Regions from separate parts of the Dietzia maris genome, predicted to be linked through region 4. Evidence: predicted binding sites of a transcription regulator. Region 4 holds the regulator's gene; each other region holds the start of a gene.

Region 1 (5,045 bases), 600 kb from region 4:
CAGTCGGGCGGCACCAAGCTCGTGCACACGCGCGAGCTCAAGGTCTACGAGCGCTTCGCATCCCTCGGCGAGGAGGGCCAGACGCTCGCCGGGATGCTCCTCCGCCTGGGCCGCGGCCGGTTGGGGTACTAGGCGACCCGCCTATTGAACCGGTCCCCGCCTGCCGGACGTCGACGCGAAGCCCAGCCAGGTGTGGTGGTTGCCCGCCCAGCACCACCCCACCTTGGGCGCGCCCTTGTTCTCCTTGCCGTCGCGGCCGGTGCCGCCGCTGATCCACAGCGCGGGCGTGCGGGAGTCCAGTCCGCCGGTCGGCTTGGGCTTGCGCGAGCCGATACACATGAAGCACGCGCCCGGCTCGAACGCGTCGGGCTGCTGCAGTACCCAGCTGATCCCCTCGGAGACGGTCAGCGGAGTGCGTCCGCGGGCGGTCAGAGCCGCGTGCGCGTCGGTGGGGGTCCAGTCCAGCATGTCGTCGCCGCGGGTGACGTCGTCGAGGAGGTACAGCGGCGCGTCGGGGAGGGTGATGTCGTCGGTGGGTGTGAAGTCGGCGAGGTCGGTCATGTCGACGACGACGAAGCCCGCCCTCCCGTCGCGGCGCATGAGTGCCGCCAGTCGCGCGGCCGACAGGAGTGAGGGGTGGACGGCCAGCACGGCTCCGCCACCGATCCGCCCGTCACCGGGTCCGGCGGCCAACGCGCGGGCGTGGTCCCGCAGCTGATCGGCACCGATCCCGGCGAACTCCGGCACGCGGAGTGCGACGAGGCGCTCGGCCTGCGCGGTAACAGAGGAGGCGATGGGGAAGGCCGGTGCAGAATCGGCTGGAGTTACGGGGGTCACATCCCCTGAACAGTGGGCAGCGCGTTCGTATTCCCGGCTAATCTCGCAGCCATGACCGACATCAGCACGACGGAGCAGTGGGCAGCGGTCGAGGGTCTGGTCCCCTCGATCGGCGAGGTGACGTTGCGCGAACTGTTCGACGCCGATCCCGAACGCGGTCGCCGGATGTCGGTCACGGCGGGCGACCTGCACGTGGACCTGTCCAAGCACCTGGTCACCGACGAGATCCTGCACGCCCTCACCGAACTGGCCCACGCCGCCAGGCTTCCGGCGCAGCGAGCGGCAATGTTCCGGGGCGACCGCATCAACACGACCGAGGACCGGTCCGTCCTCCACACGGCGCTCAGGCTCCCGGCCGATGCCGAGCTCGTCGTCGACGGCTCCGACGTGGTGGCCGACGTCCACGCGGTCCTGGCGCGCATGACCGATCTCGCCGACCGCGTCCGCTCGGGCGAGTGGACCGGGTACACGGGCGAGCGGATCGACACGGTGGTCAACATCGGCATCGGCGGCTCGGACCTCGGCCCGGTGATGGTGGACGCCGCGCTACGCGATCTCCAGACCGCCGGGATCCGCGCGCGCTACGTCTCGAACGTCGACCCCGCGGACCTCACCGCCACCCTCGCCGAGATCGACCCGGCCACCACGCTGGTCGTGGTCGCCTCCAAGACGTTCACGACGCAGGAGACCATGGCCAACGCGCATGCGGCGCGGCGGCACTTCATCGAGGCCCTGGGGTCGGAGGACGCGATCGCCTCTCACTTCGTCGCCGTCTCGACCGCCGCGGACAAGGTCGCCGACTTCGGCATCGCCCCGGACAACATGTTCGGTTTCTGGGACTGGGTCGGCGGCCGCTACTCGGTGTCCTCCGCGATCGGGCTGTCGGTGATGATCACGGCGGGCCCGCCGGCGTTCATCGAGATGCTCGAGGGTTTCCACACCATGGATCTGCATTTCGCCACCGAGGCGCCCGAGCACAACGCGCCCGTCCTCATGGCCCTGCTGGGGATCTGGTACACGTGCTTCCTCGGCGCGCAGTCCAAGGCCGTCATCCCCTACGCTCAGGATCTCCACCGGTTCCCCGCCTATCTGCAGCAGCTCACCATGGAGTCCCTCGGCAAGTCCGTGCGCCTCGACGGTTCGGACGTCACCTACCCGACGGGCGAGGTCTACTGGGGCGAGCCCGGCACGAACGGTCAGCACGCCTTCTTCCAGCTGCTCCACCAGGGCACCCAGCTCGTGCCCGTCGACTTCATCGGCGTGGCGCGGCCGGCCGCGGACCTCGACGCCGACGTCCCCGGCGCGGCGGGACCCGTCTCGATGCACGACATGCTCATGGCGAACCTCTTCGCCCAGTCGCGGGTGCTGGCCTTCGGCAAGACCGAGGAGGAGGTTCTCGCCGACGGCGTCGATCCCGCCCTCGCCCCGCACAAGGTCATGCCCGGCAACCGGCCCTCGACCACGATCCTCGCGCCGTCCCTGTCCCCGAGCGTCGTGGGCCAGCTCATCGCGCTGTACGAGCACGTCGTGTTCACCCAGGCGGCGATCCTGGGCATCAACGCGTTCGACCAGTGGGGCGTGGAGCTGGGCAAGGCGCAGGCCGGTGAGCTGCTCTCCGCCCTCACCGCCGAGACCCACCCCGAGCCGGGCTTCGACTCCTCCACGGACTCACTCGTCGAGATCTACCGAGAGGCCCGCGGGCGGCGCTGACGGCGGCTCGGCCGGCGCTGACGTGGGCCCGGCCGGCGCCACCACCGCCCAGCTCTTCACCCCGGGCGACCCCGGCTCGCACCGGCGTGTCCCGCGCCGCGCCGCGAGTCCGCGAACCCTCTCCCCTGTTGGCCGTCGGCCCTCGTCACCGCCCAGAATCTCCCGACGCACTGTCGCCGCCTTCGACTGACACGTACCCCTTGTGGTGTCGAACACGTGGACGTAGGATAGAACATGTATTCGAGACGGCCGCGGTGCGGCCGCACAGTCGACCACAGGGGGTGGGGCATGGACGGCGATTCCGAGCGCACGGCCGGCAGCCCCGCGTCCCCTGCCGGCCCTGCCGATTCGTCCGGCTCTGCAGGCTCATCCGACCCTGCCGGCTCGTCCGGCCCGGCGGCGTTGACGGGGTTGACGGCGGCGGCGCGGGCCGGGTGGGCGGCGGAGAACCGCGCGGCCGCGCAGCGCCTGGTCGCCTGCTACGCGCTGCTGCAGGAATGCTGGCGCGAGTACGGCCACGGTATCGACGGCAGCCACGAGGCCCGCCCCGGCCACGCCGTCGTCGACGGGCTCGTCGCCGCGGCCGGCTATGTGGTGGCGGCGATGTCCATCTCCGCCAGGCGCGCGGAGAAGATGCTGTCCTTCTCCTGGGAACTGCACACCCGCTACCCGGCCATCCTCGAGGCCATGGCCGCCGGACTGATGGAACAACGCGTCGCCGAACTGCTGGCCCGGCAGATGGCCACCGTCCGCGGGGACGTGTTGGAGCAGGTCCAGCGCCAGGTCGTCGAGGACTACCTCAACGGTGTCGCCGCCGGTATCCGCCTGGGCGACAAGGCCCTGCGCGATGAGGTCGACGCCGTCATCGGCCGCCACGACCCCGACGCCATCCGGCTGCGCAAAGAAGACGCCAGCCGCACCCGCGGGGTGCGCATCGGCAAGGGCGTCGACGGCATGTCCAGCGTCTCCGCCCTGCTGGCCACCGAGGAAGCCGCCGTGTTGGCCGAAGCCCTCGACCAACGCGTCGCCGAACACCAGGCCGCCGACGACGACACGGCCGCCGCCCCGGACGGGCCTGAGCCGGAGCCGAACTACTCCAAGGCAGAACGCCGCGCCGACGCCCTGATGTCCCTGATCTGCGGCGACACCCCCACCCACCCCGACACCACCACCGACGGCGCTGACGGCGGCGCGAGCGCGCCCGCCACCGGCGGCACCGGTCAGGCGCCGGTGTTGCGGCCGAAGGTCACCGTCATCGCCACCGGAGACAACGGCCGCGACGAACACGGGGCGCGGGTGGAGTTCACCCGCACCGGCGAGGCGGCCCTGCAGACCCTGATGGAGATGCTCGCCACCTCGGATGGGGCCACCTTCGAGCAGGTCGATCCCCGCATCGGCGCCGCCGACGAGGCGAGCGCGGCCCTGAGATACCGGCCGAGCGCCGAGTTGGCGCGCCGGGTCCGGCTCCGCGACGGCACCTGCCGCCACCCCGGGTGCGCGATCCCCGCCGATGACTGTGATCTGGATCATGTGGTGCCGTTCAATCATGCCGACCCCGCCGCCGGCGGCCAGACGGTGGAGGCGAATCTGGTGGCCCAGTGCCGGCGCCATCACCGGTTCAAAACCTTCTCCGACTGGACCTACCAGCTCCAACCCGACGGCACCCTGATCGTGACCACCCCCGACGGCACCGTCATGCTCACCCGCCCCGACGGGCCGCTGGCCCAGCATCGGCGCGAGCACCAACGCGACGAGGCCGAGGCCTGGGGCCGTCAGCAACGCCGCAACCCCAGCCCCGTCTACGGGGCCGGGGTCCTGGACGAGGCGACCTACTTCGCCCGCCGCGCCCAACGCCTGGCCCGCGAACGCGCCCGCACCGCCGCCCGCAACGCAGCCGAGTCGACCACGCCGCCACCTGAGGCCGCGGATACGCCCACCGGCAGCGCGCCCGCACCCGACCCCACCACCCCGGACTCGAGCCCGGCCCCGGCCCCGCGCGGGAGGGTGACCCCAGCCGAGGCAAGTCGCTGGTGGCAACGCAACAAACCCACCGACAGCGCCCTGGAAAAAGCCATCCTCCACGCCCTCCACGAGCACCTCGACGAACTCCTCCAACCACCACCACCCTTCTGAGGCGGGAGGAAGTGCGAGCCCGAGGTGATGCCGCGGCGACCTGGCGACCTCAGACGAAGCGACGGCTGACCTTCTCCGGAAGCAGCGTGAGCAGCGGGCCGATCGCCTTCCACGGCTTGGCCGGGACGAGCGCGCGGACAGGCTCCGCATCGATCGTCTTGACCAGCGCATCGACGCCTTCGTCGAACTCCGTCATCAGCGCCGTCTTCACCGATCGGTTGATGTCCGTCCGGATGTAACCGGGCAGGATGTCCGTCACCTTGATGCGGCTGCCGGCGCTGTCGAGCTCGGCGTACATCCCCTGCGCCAGGGCCGAGACGAACGCCTTGGTGGCGCCGTACGTGTTCTGCGCCTTGGGCATCCCC
Region 2 (5,045 bases), 760 kb from region 4:
CATTTCAGGGTGTTGCTCGGAACGATCGATGCAGAGTCCGTTCGCGCGCCGACCGCCGGCGCTGACTCCCTCCCGCCTCAGAAGGGTGGTGGTGGTTGGAGGAGTTCGTCGAGGTGCTCGTGGAGGGCGTGGAGGATGGCTTTTTCGAGGGTGCTGTCGGTGGGTTTGTTGCGTTGCCACCAGCGGCTGGCCGCGGCGGGGGTCATACGCTCACGCGGGGCCGGGCCCGGGGCCGTGTTCGAGTCCGGACCCGCGTTCGGGTCTGGGGCGGTCTCGGCTGCCTCGGCGCCGGTGTCGGGTGGCGGCGCGGTCGGTGCGGTGTCGGTGGCTTCGGCGGTGTTGCGGGCGGCGGTGCGGGCGCGTTCGCGGGCCAGGCGTTGGGCGCGGCGGGCGAAGTAGGTGGCCTCGTCTAGGACCCCGGCCCCGTAGACGGGGCTGGGGTTGCGGCGTTGCTGGCGTGCCCAGGCATCGGCTTCGTCGCGTTGTTGTTCGCGCCGGTAGTGGGCCAGCGGGCCGTCGGGGCGGGTGAGCATGACGGTGCCGTCGGGGGTGGTCACGATCAGGGTGCCGTCGGGTTGGAGCTTGTAGGTCCAGTCGGAGAAGGTTTTGAACCGGTGGTGGCGCCGGCATTGGGCCACCAGGTTCGCCTCGATGGTCTGGCCGCCGGCGGCGGGGTCGGCGTGGTTGAACGGCACCACATGATCCAGGTCGCAGTCGTCGGCCGGGATCGTGCACCCGGGGTGGCGGCAGGTGCCGTCGCGGAGCCGGACACGGCGCGCCAACTGGGCACCGGGCCGGTATCTCAGGGCGGCGTCGGTGTCGTCGGCGGCGCCGAGGCGGGGATCGACCTGCTCGAAGGTGGCCCCATCCGAGGTGGCGAGCATTTCCAGCAGGGTCTGCAGGGCGGCTTCGCCGGTGCGGGTGAACTCCACCCGCGCGCCGTGTTCGTCGCGGCCGTTGTCGCCGGTGGCGATGACGGTGACCTTCGGCCGCAACACCGGAGCCGGACCGCCGCCGGCGCCGGCGGGCGCGCCCACGGCGCCGTCGGCGGCATCGTCTGTGCTCGCGGCGTCATCGGAAGCGTTGGCAGCGTCGGGGCGATTGGGGGTGTCGCCGCAGATCAGGGACATCAGGGCGTCGGCGCGGCGTTCGGCTGTGGAGTAGTTCGGCTCCGGCTCGGCCGGCTCGTCCGGGTCGGTGTCGGGGTCGGCGGCCCGGCCGGCAGCCGCGGCGGTGGTGTCGGCGTCGGCGGCCTGGTGTTCGGCGACCCGCTGGTCGAGGGCCTCGGCCAACACGGCGGCTTCCTCGGTGGCCAGCAGGGCGGAGACGCTGGACATGCCGTCGACGCCTTTGCCGATGCGTACGCCGCGGGTGCGGCTGGCGTCTTCTTTGCGTAGCCGGATGGCGTCGGGGTCGTGGCGGCCGATGACGGCGTCGATCTCATCGCGTAGGGCCTTGTCGCCCAGTCGGATGCCGGCGGCGATGCCGTTGAGGTAGTCGTCGACGACCTGGCGTTGGACCTGCTCCAGCACGTCGCCGCGGACGGTGGCCATCTGCCGGGCGAGCAGTTCGGCGACGCGTTGTTCCATCAGTCCGGCGGCCATGGCTTCGAGGATCGCCGGGTAGCGGGTGTGTAGTTCCCAGGAGAAGGACAGCATCTTCTCCGCGCGTCTGGCGGAGATGGACATCGCCGCCACCACGTAGCCGGCGGCGGCGACGAGGCCGTCGACCACCGCGTGGCCGGGGCGGGCCTCGTGGCTGCCGTCGATACCGTGGCCGTACTCGCGCCAACACTCCTGCAGCAGCGCGTAACAGGCCACCAGACGCTGCGCCGCCGCGCGATTCTCGGCCGCCCACCCGGCCCGCGCCGCCGCCGTCAGGCCCGTCATCGCCGCGGCGGCGCCGTCACCGGACGAGCCGGCACGGCCGGACGAGCCGGCACGGCCGGACGAGCCGGCAGCACCGGACGCGCCAGTGGGGCCACCGGCCGCGCGCTCGGGATCGCCGTCCATGCCCCACCCCCCGTGATCGACCGTGCGGCCGCGCCGCGACTTGTCTCGAATACGTGTTCTAGTCTACGTCCACGTGTTCGACACCACAAGAGCTTCGTCTGTATCGCTGACGGTGCCGGCGCACGTGCACCCAGGGGGTCGGTGACCAAGGCTTCGGTACCCTTTCCCTAGTGCCGGTCACCCGGAAGGGGTCGACGGTCTCCCAGTAGAGAAAGGCCCGCGGACACGTGAACGCCAAGCCCAACAAGAGCACCAAAGTGCTGCAGACCAAGTCCAACAACGGGATGATCATCACCGTCGTCGCGCTCATCGCGGTCGCGGTGGTAGTCCTCGGTGGAGTGGTCTGGATGGCCCAGAGGGGCGGCGAGGCCAACCCCATCACGTTCGGTGAGACCGCCGACGAGCAGATCGAGATCACGGACACCGGCGTGGTGATCGTGGGGCAGCAGGACGCCCCGACCATCCAGGTCTGGGAGGACTACATGTGCCCCGCCTGCGGCTCTTTCGAGGCGCAGTACGGCGAGTCCATCTCCGAGGCCGTCGAGGCCGGGGATCTGCGGGTCGAGTTCCACACCCTCAACTTCCTCAACGGCCAGTCGGGGTCGGGCGAGTACTCCACGCGCGCCCTGGCGGCCGTCCAGTGCGTCGCGGCGAAGGACTCCCTGCCCGTGTTCTTCGACGTCAAGAACGCCTTCTTCGCCCAGCAGCCCGCCGAGGGTGGCGGCGACCTCTCGGCGCAGGAACTCGCCGGGATCGCCGAGGAGGCCGGTGCGAACCCGGACACGGTCGAGTGCATCGGCAACGTGGAGACTAACGGCGGCATGGACAAGGCCTCCGACAGTGCGGACAACGCCCAGCAGACCATCCGGGAGATCACCGATCGCGTGTCGACCCCGACCGTCGCGTTCGAAGGTGAGGTCGTGGACCTCGCGAACGCCGCCTGGCTGCAGGAGATCGTCGCCTGATCCTCTGCGGTCTCGCGGGCCACGCGCCCACCGTTTTCGTGCCCGGCCTCGCCTTTTCCGGCGGGGCTGGGGCCGATTTGGAAGGCCGGACCGTGGTGGTGTAACTTAAGTCGGGCCGGTCACCGAGAGGGGAACGGCAGAGAAATGGATACGGGGCTATGGCGCAGCTGGTAGCGCACCACACTGGCAGTGTGGGGGTCAGGGGTTCGAGTCCCCTTAGCTCCACCGAGGACGAGATCCCGGGAGGTCGGAGACGACCGCCCGGGATCTCGTCATTTCGCCGTCTTCCGCGGCGGTTCGTGCGGACGTAGGGTCGGTACATGGCGGAGCCGCGGGAGATCGCCGCCGTGCTCGACGAGCTCGTCGACGCCGGCCGACTGATCGGGTACGTCTGCGGCGTCCGGCAGGACGGACACACACGTCTCGCCGCGGGCGGTACGCGGTCCATGGGCGGGTCCCCAATGCGCGAGGATGCGGTGTTCCCGCTGTCCTCCAACACCAAACCGATCGCGGGCATCCTCACGATGCGGCTGGTGGAGCGTGGCGTGATCGCCCTCGACGATCCGGTGGACGCGCAGCTGCCCGAGCTCGCACGGCCGCGGGTGCTGGCCGAACCCGACGGGCTGCTGGACCGGACGGTACCGGCTGAAAGACCTGTCACGGTCCGGGACCTGCTCACGATGACCGCCGGCGTCGGGTGGCCGGTACGCAACCCCGACCTGGGCGAGGCCATGGCCGTCAGAGGGGTCGCGCCCGGCCCGTACGCACCGGCCGTCCCGCCGGGGGAGTACCTGCGCAGGCTCGCCGAGCTCCCGTTCGCCGGACAGCCGGGCGGCGGGTGGTGGTACCACACGTGCAGTGACATCCTCGGAGTCCTTCTCGCCCGCGCCACAGGCGCGTCGGTGGGGGAGCTGGTCGCCGAACACGTCACCGGGCCCCTCGGTCTGACCGACACCGGGTTCACGGCCGATCCGGACCGACTGGTCGTCACGTACGGACTCGGGCCCGACGGCCGGGTGGCGCCGGTGAACACCTCGGCCAGGCTCACGGCCCGGCCGGTGTTCGACTCCCTCGCCTGCGGGCTCGCCGGGACGGTGCACGACTACCTGGCGATCCTGGACGTACTCGTCGACGGCGGTCCGCTCATCGGCGCGGAGAGCGCGCGGTTGATGACCTCCGACCACCTCACCGAGCGCCAGCGGGCCTCCGCCGAGGGGTTCCTGGAGCCCGGATGTGGTTACGGGTTCCAGGTCGAGGTCCGCCCCGACGGGACGGTGGGCTGGGCCGGGGGACTGGGCACGATCGGCTACGTCGACCGCCGTGCCGGCCGGTCCGCGGCGGTGTTCACCTCGCAGGCCTTCGACGTGCCCGGCACGGCGGAGGCGCTGGAGACGGTGTGGTCGCTGCTGGGCTGAGCGATCAGCGGCACTGAGCCGGTCAGCGCCACCACGTGTCGAGCGGCGTGGCGGGGGCGGTGCGCTTGTGCCGTGAGCCGAGGAACAGGGACTCGATGCGGGCGGCGGCGTCGGTCGGGACACCCTCGCGCCCCTCGAGGTAGTCGTCGATCTGCGCGTAGGTGACGCCGAGCGCGACCTCGTCGGGTAAGCCGGGCCTGTCGTCCTCCAGGTCGGCGGTGGGGACCTTGCGCCAGGTGGACTCGGGCGCGCCGAGGTGGCGCAGGAGCGCGGCGCCCTGGCGCTTGGTGAGACCGGTCAGGGGGGTCAGGTCGACGCCGCCGTCGCCGTACTTTGTGAAGAAGCCGGTCACCGCCTCGGCGGCGTGATCGGTGCCGACGACGAGGTGGTTCACCTGCCCGGCCACGGCGTACTGGGCGATCATCCGCTCACGCGCCTTGACATTGCCACGGACGAAGTCCCGGAGCGGACCCGCCTGGTCGGGGAGTGCCGCAAGGGCCGTGGAGGCGGCCTCGGCGGCGGCGTCGGACGCTGCACGGACATCCACCGTCAGGCACGCGTCCGGGCGGATGAACTCGAGTGCGATCTGCGCGTCGGCCTCGTCGGCCTGTACGCCGTACGGAAGGCGCATCGCGACGAACCGGGCCTGTTCC
Region 3 (5,045 bases), 1.7 Mb from region 4:
GACCGAGGCTAGTGGGCATCTCCGTTAGTTCGTCGGGGGTCGGTGAGCCAGGCGGTGGGGTCGCCGAGATAGAGGCCGCAGGCGGTGTCGAGGGCTTCTGCGGGAGTGCCTGAGGGCCATCCGTTTGGCAGGGCGGCTTGCTGGTAGTCGTCGTGGCTGGCGCGGTAGATCGCAAAACCCCACTGGCTGGCTGACCCGGCGTAGCGCAGCCGGCAGAGCTTGACTTCGTCCCCGTCGGTCAAGGTGGCATCGATGTAGGCGAATCCGGCCCGGTAACGGGTGTGCAGGGCCTGGATCTGGGGCCACCGTTCGGCAGCGCGGGCCAGCAACTTCTGTCGCAATGAGGTCTGGGTCGACTCGGGGATCTTGGCCATGATCTCCATCATCGCCTCCACCAGTTTTCGCCCTCGGCTTTCGGGGTGTTCCGGCGTGGCGGCTCGGCGGGCGCCGCTGGATGGGTCAGAAATGGATATGCCTCCCACCAGCGCCGATATCGTCGTCCTCACCGCCAAGGAACGCGACGCGTTGACCCGCCGCGCGCACGCTGCCCGCTGTGCTCACCGTGACGTACTGCGAGCCCGGATCGTCCTCGCCGCCGCCGACGGTGACGCCAACGCTGCGATCGCTCGTGAGGTCGGGGTATGTCAGGACACGGTGCGCCAGTGGCGGCATCGCTTCTGTCTCGAGCGCCTTGAGGGGCTCAAAGATCGGCCCCGCTCGGGACGACCGCGAGTGTTCACCCCCGTCGAGGTCGCCCAGGTCAAAGCGCTGGCGTGTACGCGTCCGGCTGACCACGGTCTGCCGCTGACCCGATGGTCGGCCGCCGAGTTGAGAGCCCACGCCGTGGCCACAGGGCTGGTGCGCCCCGTGGCGCCGTCGACGATCGGGCGCTGGCTGGCCGCAGATGCGATCAAGCCGTGGCAGCACCGATCGTGGATCTTCCCCCGCGACCCGGACTTCGCCGCCAAGGCCGCCCGGGTGCTGGACCTGTACCACCGCCGATGGAACGGCGTTGCTCTCGGCGACGATGAGTACGTCATCAGTGCGGACGAAAAATCACAGCTCCAAGCCCTCAAACGCCGTCACGCCGAGACTCCCTCCGGGCCCGGTCAGCCGCGGCGCGTGGAGTTCGAGTACCGCCGCGGTGGGACGTTGGCCTACTTCGCCGCCTACGACGTCCACCAGGCCCGCGTGATGGGGATGACCGCACCCAAGACAGGGATCGCCCCGTTCACCGAACTGGTCGAGCAGGTGATGACCCAAGAGCCATACGCATCCGCGAAGCGAGTGTTCTGGGTCGTCGACAACGGCTCATCCCACGCAGGTCAGGCCTCGAAAGACCGGATGCGTCATGCGTTTCCCAACGCGGTCCTGGTGCACCTTCCGGTGCACGCCTCGTGGCTCAACCAGGTCGAAATCTACTTCTCGATCCTGCAGCGCAAAGCCATCGCCACCGGCGACTTCGCAGACCTCGACGATCTCGCCGCACGCATCCTCGCGTTCCAGGATCGCTACAACCGAAGCGCCGAACCGTTCGGCTGGAAGTACACCCGCGACGACCTCAACCGCCACCTCGACCGCCTCAACAACGACGGCACCCTCCGCGCAGCATGACCCCCGACGAACTAACGGAGATGCCCACTAGTAACGGGGAGGCGGCTGCGCCACTGAACCTCCACCGCCGGACCCCCGTACCCGGACCTCCTACTCTGGGGGAGTGACTGATGCGGGACCGAGACAGACGCGCGCCGGCGGGCGGGGTGGGAAACCGACCGGGGCGCGACCGGAGACGCTGGAGCCGACCGCCCCGGATGTCGCCCTGCTCTTCGAGGGCGGGGGTATGCGAGCGGTCCACACGGCGGGCGTGGTCGAGACCCTGATCGAGGCAGGGATCCACACCGGTCTTGCCGCCGGGATCTCGGCGGGGTCGTCTCATCTGGCCAACTACGTCTCCCGTGACGCGGTGCGCGCCCGGAAGAGTTTCGTGGAGATGGCCGCGGACCCGAACTTCGGGGACTGGCGCAGCTTCGCGCGTGGCAAGGGGTTGTTCAACGCGGAGTACATCTACGAGCAGGCCGGCCTGCCGGATCAGGTGCTGCCGTATGACTTCGAGACGTTCGAGGCGAGTGGTACCGCTGCGCGGATCGGGACATTCCGGTGCTCGGATGGCGAGACGGTCTTCTGGACCGAGGACGACGTCGAGTCGATGGCCGACCTGATGCGGATGGTGCGGTCGTCGTCGACCATGCCGGTGTGGATGCCGCCGGTGCTCATCGACGGCGAGTACTACGTCGACGGGGCTCTGGGCCATGACGGTGGGATCCCGTTGTCGGCGGCGCGCGAGGCGGGGTTCGAGAAGTTCCTCATCGTGCTCACTCAGCCGGAGGGGTACCGGAAGATCCCGCCCCGTCGACTGACGCCGTTCTATCGCTCGTATTTCCGCCGCTTCCCGGCGGTGGGGGAGGCGCTGCTGCATCGCTGGGCGCTGTACAACGAGACGCTCGACGAGATCGAGGAGCTGGAGAAGTCGGGCGACGCGCTGGTCTTCCGACCGGAGCGGGTGACGATCAGGAGCTACGAGCGCCGGGTCGACCGGCTCGCGGAGGCGTACGTCTCGGGACGCGAGCAGGCCCGCCGTGAGGTCGACAGCTGGCTGGAGTTCTGCGGACTCTGAGAAGACCTGTCCCGCCGCTCCGGAGAGGCCCGGAAATGCGCGACGCCGCGGTCGTGTTCAGGGCACGATCGCGGCGAAGCGGGAAGGGGTGTGACTCAGGAGCCGAAGATCTCCGCGCCGCCACCGAGCGTGAAGAGGATGTACGAGGGAAGGCGGAGCAGGCCGTCGATTGCGGCCGAGCCGACGCCACCCGCGGGGAGGAGGTCAGCGGACCCTTCGGAGAGGTCGAACCAGAAGTCAGAAATCTCGCCCATGTCGTGCCCTTTCGACGTGACGTGCCCACTGTCTGTGGGCTACACCACCAGAAGTTACGACCGCCCTGAGTGCCGTGCCACCGCGAAAGTCACATATTCCCCGGCTTGGTCGCCAGCTAAGGAATTTGCGAACTGTCGACCTGCTAAATGATCGGTTCGTGAAGAAATGGCCTCGCTAAGTAACTTTCGCTCAATTCCGGCGACCGGGTACTCCGCGAATGAGCGACAGGGGACTTCTCGGATCGATCGCGCTACGCGACGCAGTTCCCGGCAATTCGGACGAAGCCCTTGTGGTGTCGAACACGCATGCGTAGACTAGAACACGTATTCGAGACAGGTCGCGGCGCGGCCGCACGGCGGACCACGGGGGTGGGGCATGGACGGCGATCCCGGTCGCACGACCGGTAACCCCGCTGCCGCGTTGGCAGGCCTGACGACGGCGGCGCGCGAAGGCTGGGCCGCCGAGAACCGCGCGGCCGCGCAGCGTCTGGTCGCTTGTTACGCGCTGCTGCAGGAGTGTTGGCGTGAGTACGGGCACGGTATCGACGGCAGTCACGAGGCCCGTCCCGGCCACGCTGTTGTGGACGGGCTCGTCGCCGCGGCCGGGTATGTGGTGGCGGCGATGTCCATCTCGGCCAGGCGCGCGGAGAAGATGCTGTCCTTCTCCTGGGAACTACACACCCGCTACCCGGCGATCCTGGAAGCCATGGCCGCCGGCCTGATGGAGCAGCGCGTCGCCGAACTGCTGGCCCGGCAGATGGCCACCGTCCGCGGGGATGTCCTCGAGCGGGTCCAACGCCAGGTTGTCGAGGACTACCTCAACGGTGTCGCCGCCGGTATCCGCCTGGGCGACAAGGCCCTGCGCGATGACATCGACGCCGTCATCGGCCGCCACGACCCCGACGCCATCCGCCTACGCAAAGATGACGCCAGCCGCACCCGCGGCGTGCGATTCAACAAAGGCGTCGACGGCATGTCCACCGTCTCCGCCCTGCTGGCCACCGAGGAAGCCGCCGTCCTGGCCGAGGCCCTCGACCAGCGGGTCGCCGAACACCAGGCCGCCGACACTGGCGCAGCCGCCGCGGCCGACCCGGATGCCCCGGGCGAGCCGGAGCCGCAGTACTCCGCGGCCGAACGTCGCGCCGACGCACTGATGTCCCTGATCTGCGGCGACACCCCCACCCACACCGACACCACCACCGACGACGCCAGCGGCGCGGACGGCGGCTCGAGCGCCTCCACCGGCGCCAGCGGCAACGGTGGCCGGGAGCAGGGTCAGGCGCCGGTGTTGCGGCCGAAGGTCACCGTTATCGCCACCGGCGATAACGGCCGCGACGAACACGGCGCGCGGGTGGAGTTCACCCGCACCGGCGAAGCGGCCCTGCAGACCCTGATGGAGATGCTCGCCACCTCCGATGGCGCCTCCTTCGAGCAGGTCGACCCCCGCATCGGCGCCGCCGACGAGGCGAACGCGGCCCTGAGATACCGGCCGAGTGCCGAGTTGGCGCGGCGGGTCCGGCTCCGCGACGGCACCTGCCGCCACCCCGGGTGCGCGATCCCGGCCGATGACTGCGACCTGGATCATGTGGTGCCGTTCAATCACGCCGACCCCGTCGCCGGCGGCCTGACGGTGGAGGCGAATCTGGTCAGTCAGTGCCGGCGCCATCACCGGTTCAAAACGTTCTGCGACTGGACCTACAAGCTCCAGCCCGACGGCACGCTGATCGTGACCGCCCCCGACGGCACCGTCATGCTCACCCGCCCCGACGGGCCGCTGGCCCAGTACCGACGCGAACAACAACGCGACGAGGCCGATGCCTGGGCGCGTCAGCAACGCCGCAACCCCAGCCCCGTCTACGGGGCCGGGGTCCTGGACGAGGCGACCTACTTCGCCCGCCGCGCCCAACGCCTGGCCCGCGAACGCGCCCGCACCGCCGCCCGCAACGCCACCGACGCCGCTACCTCGCCGCCACCCGACACCACGGACACGCCCGCCGAGACCGCCGACAGCACGCCCGCCCCGGCCCCGGCCCCGGCCCCGGCCGCGCGTGAGCGCATGACCCCCGCCGAGGCCAGCCGCTGGTGGGAACGCAACCAACCCACCGACAGTACCCTGG
Region 4 (5,045 bases):
GGGCCGACATCGGAACGATCGCCATCGGCACGCGTTCCGGGCCGCGGCCCGCGACGATTGTGTCCCGCTCCGGCGACGACGCCACGGTCCGGGTCGACATGGGCGAGCCGCGACTGCTCGGACTCTCCTCGGCAGAACTCGGCGGCCGCACCTTCGCGGGCGTGGCCGTCGACATGGGTAACCCCCACCTGGCCTGCGTCGTGCCCGGGCTGGACGCCGCGGCTCTGGCCGCCCTGCCGGTCGCCGACCCCCCGACCTTCGATCGCGACTTCTTCCCACACGGTGTCAACGTGGAGATCGCCACGCCCCTGACCGGGGGCCGGGTGACCATGCGCGTGCACGAACGGGGAGCGGGGGAGACGATGTCATGCGGGACCGGCATCGTGGCGACGGCGGTCGCCGCACTGGCCGACGCCGGACGCGGCAGCGGAGACGTCGTCGTGGCGGTACCGGGCGGGGAGGTCGAGGTCCACCTGGCCGACGGCGGTTCGACCCTCACCGGTCCGTCCGCGCTCGTCGCCAGCGGCCGGTTCCACGGCGGTGCGTATCACACGCCCGCATACGCGACACACGCGGCCCCGATGTGAGATGATGCTGGGGAATGACTATTGATCACACGGCCGTTGAGCGGCCGACACGCGACCTCGATCCATCCATCGGCGAACTGCAGCTCGAGGAGAGATCCTCGCTGCGCCGGGTGGCGGGTCTGTCAACCGAACTCCAGGACGTCAACGACGCCGAGTACCGCCAGCTCCGACTGGAGCGGGTCGTACTGGTCGGCGTGTGGACCGAGGGGTCCGCAGCCCAGGCGGACGCCGCGATGGCGGAGCTCGCCCAGCTCGCCGAGACGGCGGGCTCCGAGGTCTGCGACGCTCTCATCCAGCGCCGCGACAAGCCGGACGCGGCGACCTTTATCGGCTCGGGAAAGGTGAGCGTTCTCAAGGACGTCATCGCCGCGACGGGTGCCGACACCGTCATCTGCGACGGTGAGCTCACCCCGGGTCAGCTCCTGGCGCTGGAGAAGGCGGTCAACGTCAAGGTCATCGACCGGACGGCGCTGATCCTCGACATCTTCGCCCAGCACGCGACCAGTCGCGAGGGCAAGGCGCAGGTCTCCCTGGCGCAGATGGAATACATGCTCCCTCGTCTCCGCGGGTGGGGTGAGTCGCTCTCCCGCCAGGCGGGTGGCCGGGCCGGCAGCAACGGTGGCGTCGGCCTCCGTGGCCCCGGTGAGACGAAGATCGAGACGGACAGGCGCCGCATCCGCGAGCGGATGGCGAAGCTGCGTCGCGAGATCAAGGGCATGAAGCAGTCCCGCGACACCAAGCGCTACCGCAGGCGTGCCACGCCCGTTCCGTCGATCGCTATCGCCGGATACACCAACGCCGGCAAGTCGAGCCTGCTGAACCGGATCACCGGCGCCGGCGTCCTCGTACAGAACGCGCTGTTCGCCACCCTCGATCCCACCACCCGCCGCGCCGACCTCCCCGACGGGCGATCGGTCGTGTTCACCGACACGGTCGGCTTCGTCCGGCATCTGCCCACGCAGTTGGTCGAGGCGTTCCGGTCCACGCTGGAGGAGGTGGTCGACTCCGAGCTGCTACTCCACGTCGTGGACGGTTCGGACGCGTTCCCCCTTCGTCAGATCGAGGCGGTCCGCAAGGTGATCAACGAGGTGGTGGAGGAGCAGAACGCCGAGCGCCCCCGCGAGTTGGTGGTCATCAACAAGATCGACGCGGCCGACCCGGTGGTGCTCACCGAGCTGCACCACGCCCTGCCGGACGCGGTATTCGTCTCGGCGGCCACGGGGCAGGGTGTCGACGAGCTGCTCGAACGGATCATGCAGATCGTGGCCTCCGGTGACATGGAGATGACTCTAGAGGTCCCGTACACGCGGGGTGACGTGGTCGCACGGGTCCACACCGAGGGTGCGGTCGTCGAGGAGGAGCACACCGACCGTGGCACTCGCCTGGTCGTGCGGCTGCCCGCCTCGGTGGCCGGTGAGCTCGGCGAATTCGTCTCGGACAGCAGTACGCGCGACGGGGCCGCCTGACCGGCCCCTGCGACGACGACGCCGCCTGACCCGATCGATCCCGGGCAGGCGGCGTCGTCGTCGAGGGCCGGTTCAGAGCTTGCGGAACACCGTGACGACCTTGCCCAGGATTGTGGCGTGCTCGCCCGGGATGGGACTGAAGGACGGGTTGTGGGGCAGGAGCCAGACCCCCGTGGAGTCCTTGCGGAAGGTCTTCACGGTCGCCTCACCGTCGATCATCGCGGCGACGATATCGCCGTTGTCCGCTACGTTCTGCCGCCGCACCACGACGTAGTCACCGTCGCAGATCGCCGCGTCGATCATCGACTCACCGACCACCCTGAGCATGAACAGGTCCCCGGACCCGACGAGGTCGGTCGGGAGGGGGAAGACCTCCTCCACGGCCTGCTCGGCCAGGATGGGGCCACCCGCAGCAATCCGGCCGAGGACCGGGACGTAGACGGGCTCGACCGCTCCGCTCGGACGACGGACCTCGCTGGTCGGCGACCGGCGACCCCGGGCCTTCTGCCCGGGCACCCCGTGGACGTCGACAGCCCGCGGCTTGTGCGGATCCCGGGTCAGGAACCCCTTCTTCTCCAGGGTCCGCAGCTGATGCGCTACCGACGACGTCGATTGCAGGCCCACCGCGTCCCCGATCTCGCGGATGCTCGGCGGATAGCCGCGCTCCTTGACCGTGTCGTGGATGTGCAGTAGCACGCTCTTCTGTCGGTCTGTCAGTGAGTCGAAGTCGGGCTTCGGCATCTCGGGTCCCTTCGGCGAATGGATGTTCGACGTCGTCATCTGTGTACACCCTATCGCCCCTCAGCGGGGAGCGCCACACACACGTTCGAAGTTTTTCGTCGCGGAATGGTGACCTTGTCGGAGTCGCGTGATACAACTCTAGGCGTATCGGGATTCGAACAGACGTACACAGAAACCCATACGGTTGTGCGAATCCGCTTCGCACACCGTATCGAGCAGGGAGTGGACATGACCATTCTGGAGATGCACTCGCACACCGACTCCACCGCGCGCTGGACGGAGATCTGCGCGGCAGAACACCGCGCTCCCGCACCGAGCGCGGACGGTGTCCGCCGGGATCCCGACCGGTCCGGTGAGCGTCAGACCCGTGGGCGTACCGGGACCCGACCCGGCGCGCGGCCGGTGGGCCGTCGCGACTCCGCCTCGCCCAACCGCGGCGCCTCCGCCGACCGGGTCGCCACCCTCGCACCGGCGCCCTCCCGCACACCGGCTCCGCGGCGGATCGTCCAGGCCCGCCCGGTGGCGTCCGACAGTGTGCGCGCCTGCCGCGTCGAGTCGTCGGCTCCGACCCGTGTCGTCGATGACGTGCCCGCCTGGGCACTCTTGGCCTGCGGCATCGCCTTCGGGATACTCATGCTCCTGGCCGTGGCGTTCCTCGGCGGGCCCGCCTACGCGTGACCGGCGCACCTGCCTCCTAGAATGAGTCGGGGACGGTGGTCAATCGTCCCCGCGTCCCGTGGTCCACGTCCCGGGAGGCGTGAAGTCCGGTCGACGAAGGGCCACACGGGAATGTACTGCCCTACATGCCACAACGAGGACTCCCGGGTGATCGACTCACGATCGGTCGACGAGGGTCAGGCCATCCGGCGCCGCCGGGAGTGCCCGGAGTGCGGGCACCGGTTCACGACGCTCGAGACGCCACTGCTGACGGTCCTCAAACGCAACGGTGTCACCGAGGCCTTCAGTCGCGACAAGGTGGTCCGGGGAGTTCGCCGCGCCTGCCAAGGCCGGTCCATCGATGAGGACGCCCTGCGGCGCCTCGCCCAGCAGGTGGAGGACACCGTCCGCGCTCGCGGCGCGTCCGAGGTGCCCGCCCACGAGATCGGTCTCGCGATCCTCGGCCCCCTCCAGGACCTCGACGAGGTGGGCTACCTACGCTTCGCCTCCGTCTACAAGCAGTTCAGCTCGGCCGACGACTTCGAACGCGAGATCATCGCACTCAGAGACCGCCGCGCGAGCCGCTGAGCCGCCGCGCGAACGTCTGACCCGCCGGGCGCTCAACGCCGGGCGCGGGGAGCGAGCGCGTTCGCGACCGCCTTGTCGATGCGCTCGGCCGACACCGGGCGGGCCGTGCCGAGGGACTGGGCGAACAACCCCACCCTGTATTCGGCCAGCAACCACCGCAGCTCGCGGGTCGCGCGCGCGCCGCCGGGCCGACGCCGCAGAGCCGCGCACGCCTCCTCGACGGTCTCCTCCGACCGCGCCAACCGGGCTGTCAGTTCCCGATGTCGGGCGGGGGACTTCTCCGCGAGGTCGAGTCGGACACCGACCGCCTTCACGTGCCGCTCCAGGTGCGGCAGCACGTCGACCGGATGACGCGCCAGGAAACCCTTACCCACCAGGAACTCCAGTGACGGTCTCACCGCCTCGGCGACCTCGGCCGGGGCCTCAGCCACACGCACGGACACCTCCTGCGCCGCCACCAAGGCGGGCACGACCGTCGAGATCGCCGATGCCACGGCCCCCGGCACCTCCGCCCTGGCGGCGTCCCGCAGTTCGGTGAACTCCGCCACCGTCAACACCGGCACGCCCTTACGTCGGGCGATGATGCGGCCGCACGCCGCCAGGGCGGCGTCCGAGACCAGTGCCTCGACGCCCCCGTGCGGGTACTGGGTCAGGGCCAGTCGCTGCTCGACCGGGCGGCCTCGCAGGATCGAGGAGGCGGAGACGAGGTCAGACGAGATGAGCGTGAGGACCGCCGACGCCTGCCTGGTCCGGCGTTCCTCCTCCGTCGCGCACGCGACCCGGTGGATGCCGTCCGCATCGACGCGCAGGGCGGGGTAGACCGTCACCTCCACACCGTCCACCGTGCCGGTGACCGACGGGGCGAGATCTCCGATGGTGTCGGCACTCCACTGGCGGAACGGCCCGTCGTCGGGCACGAGCCGGGTGTTGAGGGTGTCGCGCACCTTGTCCTGCAAACGCGTCCGCAGCGCCGCCAAATCCGTTCCGGACGCGACGACCTTCTCGC

What was found. Region 4 encodes LexA, which represses DNA repair genes until DNA is damaged. Its sites were predicted from a motif close to CGAACANNTGTTCG; they were not measured.
Region 1: the regulator LexA is predicted to act here: its motif matches at 2,777-2,790, upstream of VYL96_RS11395 (HNH endonuclease signature motif containing protein).
Region 2: the regulator LexA is predicted to act here: its motif matches at 2,059-2,072, upstream of VYL96_RS05085 (HNH endonuclease signature motif containing protein).
Region 3: the regulator LexA is predicted to act here: its motif matches at 3,246-3,259, upstream of VYL96_RS00990 (HNH endonuclease signature motif containing protein).

The regions. Positions count from the first base shown of each region.
Region 1 is NZ_CP143053.1:2,473,354-2,478,398, forward strand. It holds gene VYL96_RS11380 (chorismate mutase) at 1-132, shown strand, start outside; gene VYL96_RS11385 (DUF5701 family protein) at 142-837, opposite strand; gene pgi (glucose-6-phosphate isomerase) at 889-2,547, shown strand; gene VYL96_RS11395 (HNH endonuclease signature motif containing protein) at 2,836-4,680, shown strand; gene VYL96_RS11400 (SDR family oxidoreductase) at 4,730-5,045, opposite strand, start outside.
Region 2 is NZ_CP143053.1:1,113,614-1,118,658, forward strand. It holds gene VYL96_RS05085 (HNH endonuclease signature motif containing protein) at 78-2,012, opposite strand; gene VYL96_RS05090 (DsbA family protein) at 2,240-2,977, shown strand; tRNA gene VYL96_RS05095 (tRNA-Ala) at 3,130-3,202, shown strand; gene VYL96_RS05100 (serine hydrolase domain-containing protein) at 3,298-4,392, shown strand; gene nadE (NAD(+) synthase) at 4,415-5,045, opposite strand, start outside.
Region 3 is NZ_CP143053.1:214,397-219,441, forward strand. It holds gene VYL96_RS00970 (hypothetical protein) at 9-386, opposite strand; gene VYL96_RS00975 (IS630 family transposase) at 472-1,614, shown strand; gene VYL96_RS00980 (patatin-like phospholipase family protein) at 1,718-2,674, shown strand; gene VYL96_RS00985 (hypothetical protein) at 2,770-2,928, opposite strand; gene VYL96_RS00990 (HNH endonuclease signature motif containing protein) at 3,305-5,045, shown strand, end outside.
Region 4 is NZ_CP143053.1:1,874,454-1,879,498, reverse strand. It holds gene dapF (diaminopimelate epimerase) at 1-587, shown strand, start outside; gene hflX (GTPase HflX) at 602-2,053, shown strand; gene lexA (transcriptional repressor LexA) at 2,126-2,794, opposite strand; gene VYL96_RS08620 (hypothetical protein) at 3,023-3,472, shown strand; gene nrdR (transcriptional regulator NrdR) at 3,584-4,039, shown strand; gene hrpA (ATP-dependent RNA helicase HrpA) at 4,072-5,045, opposite strand, start outside.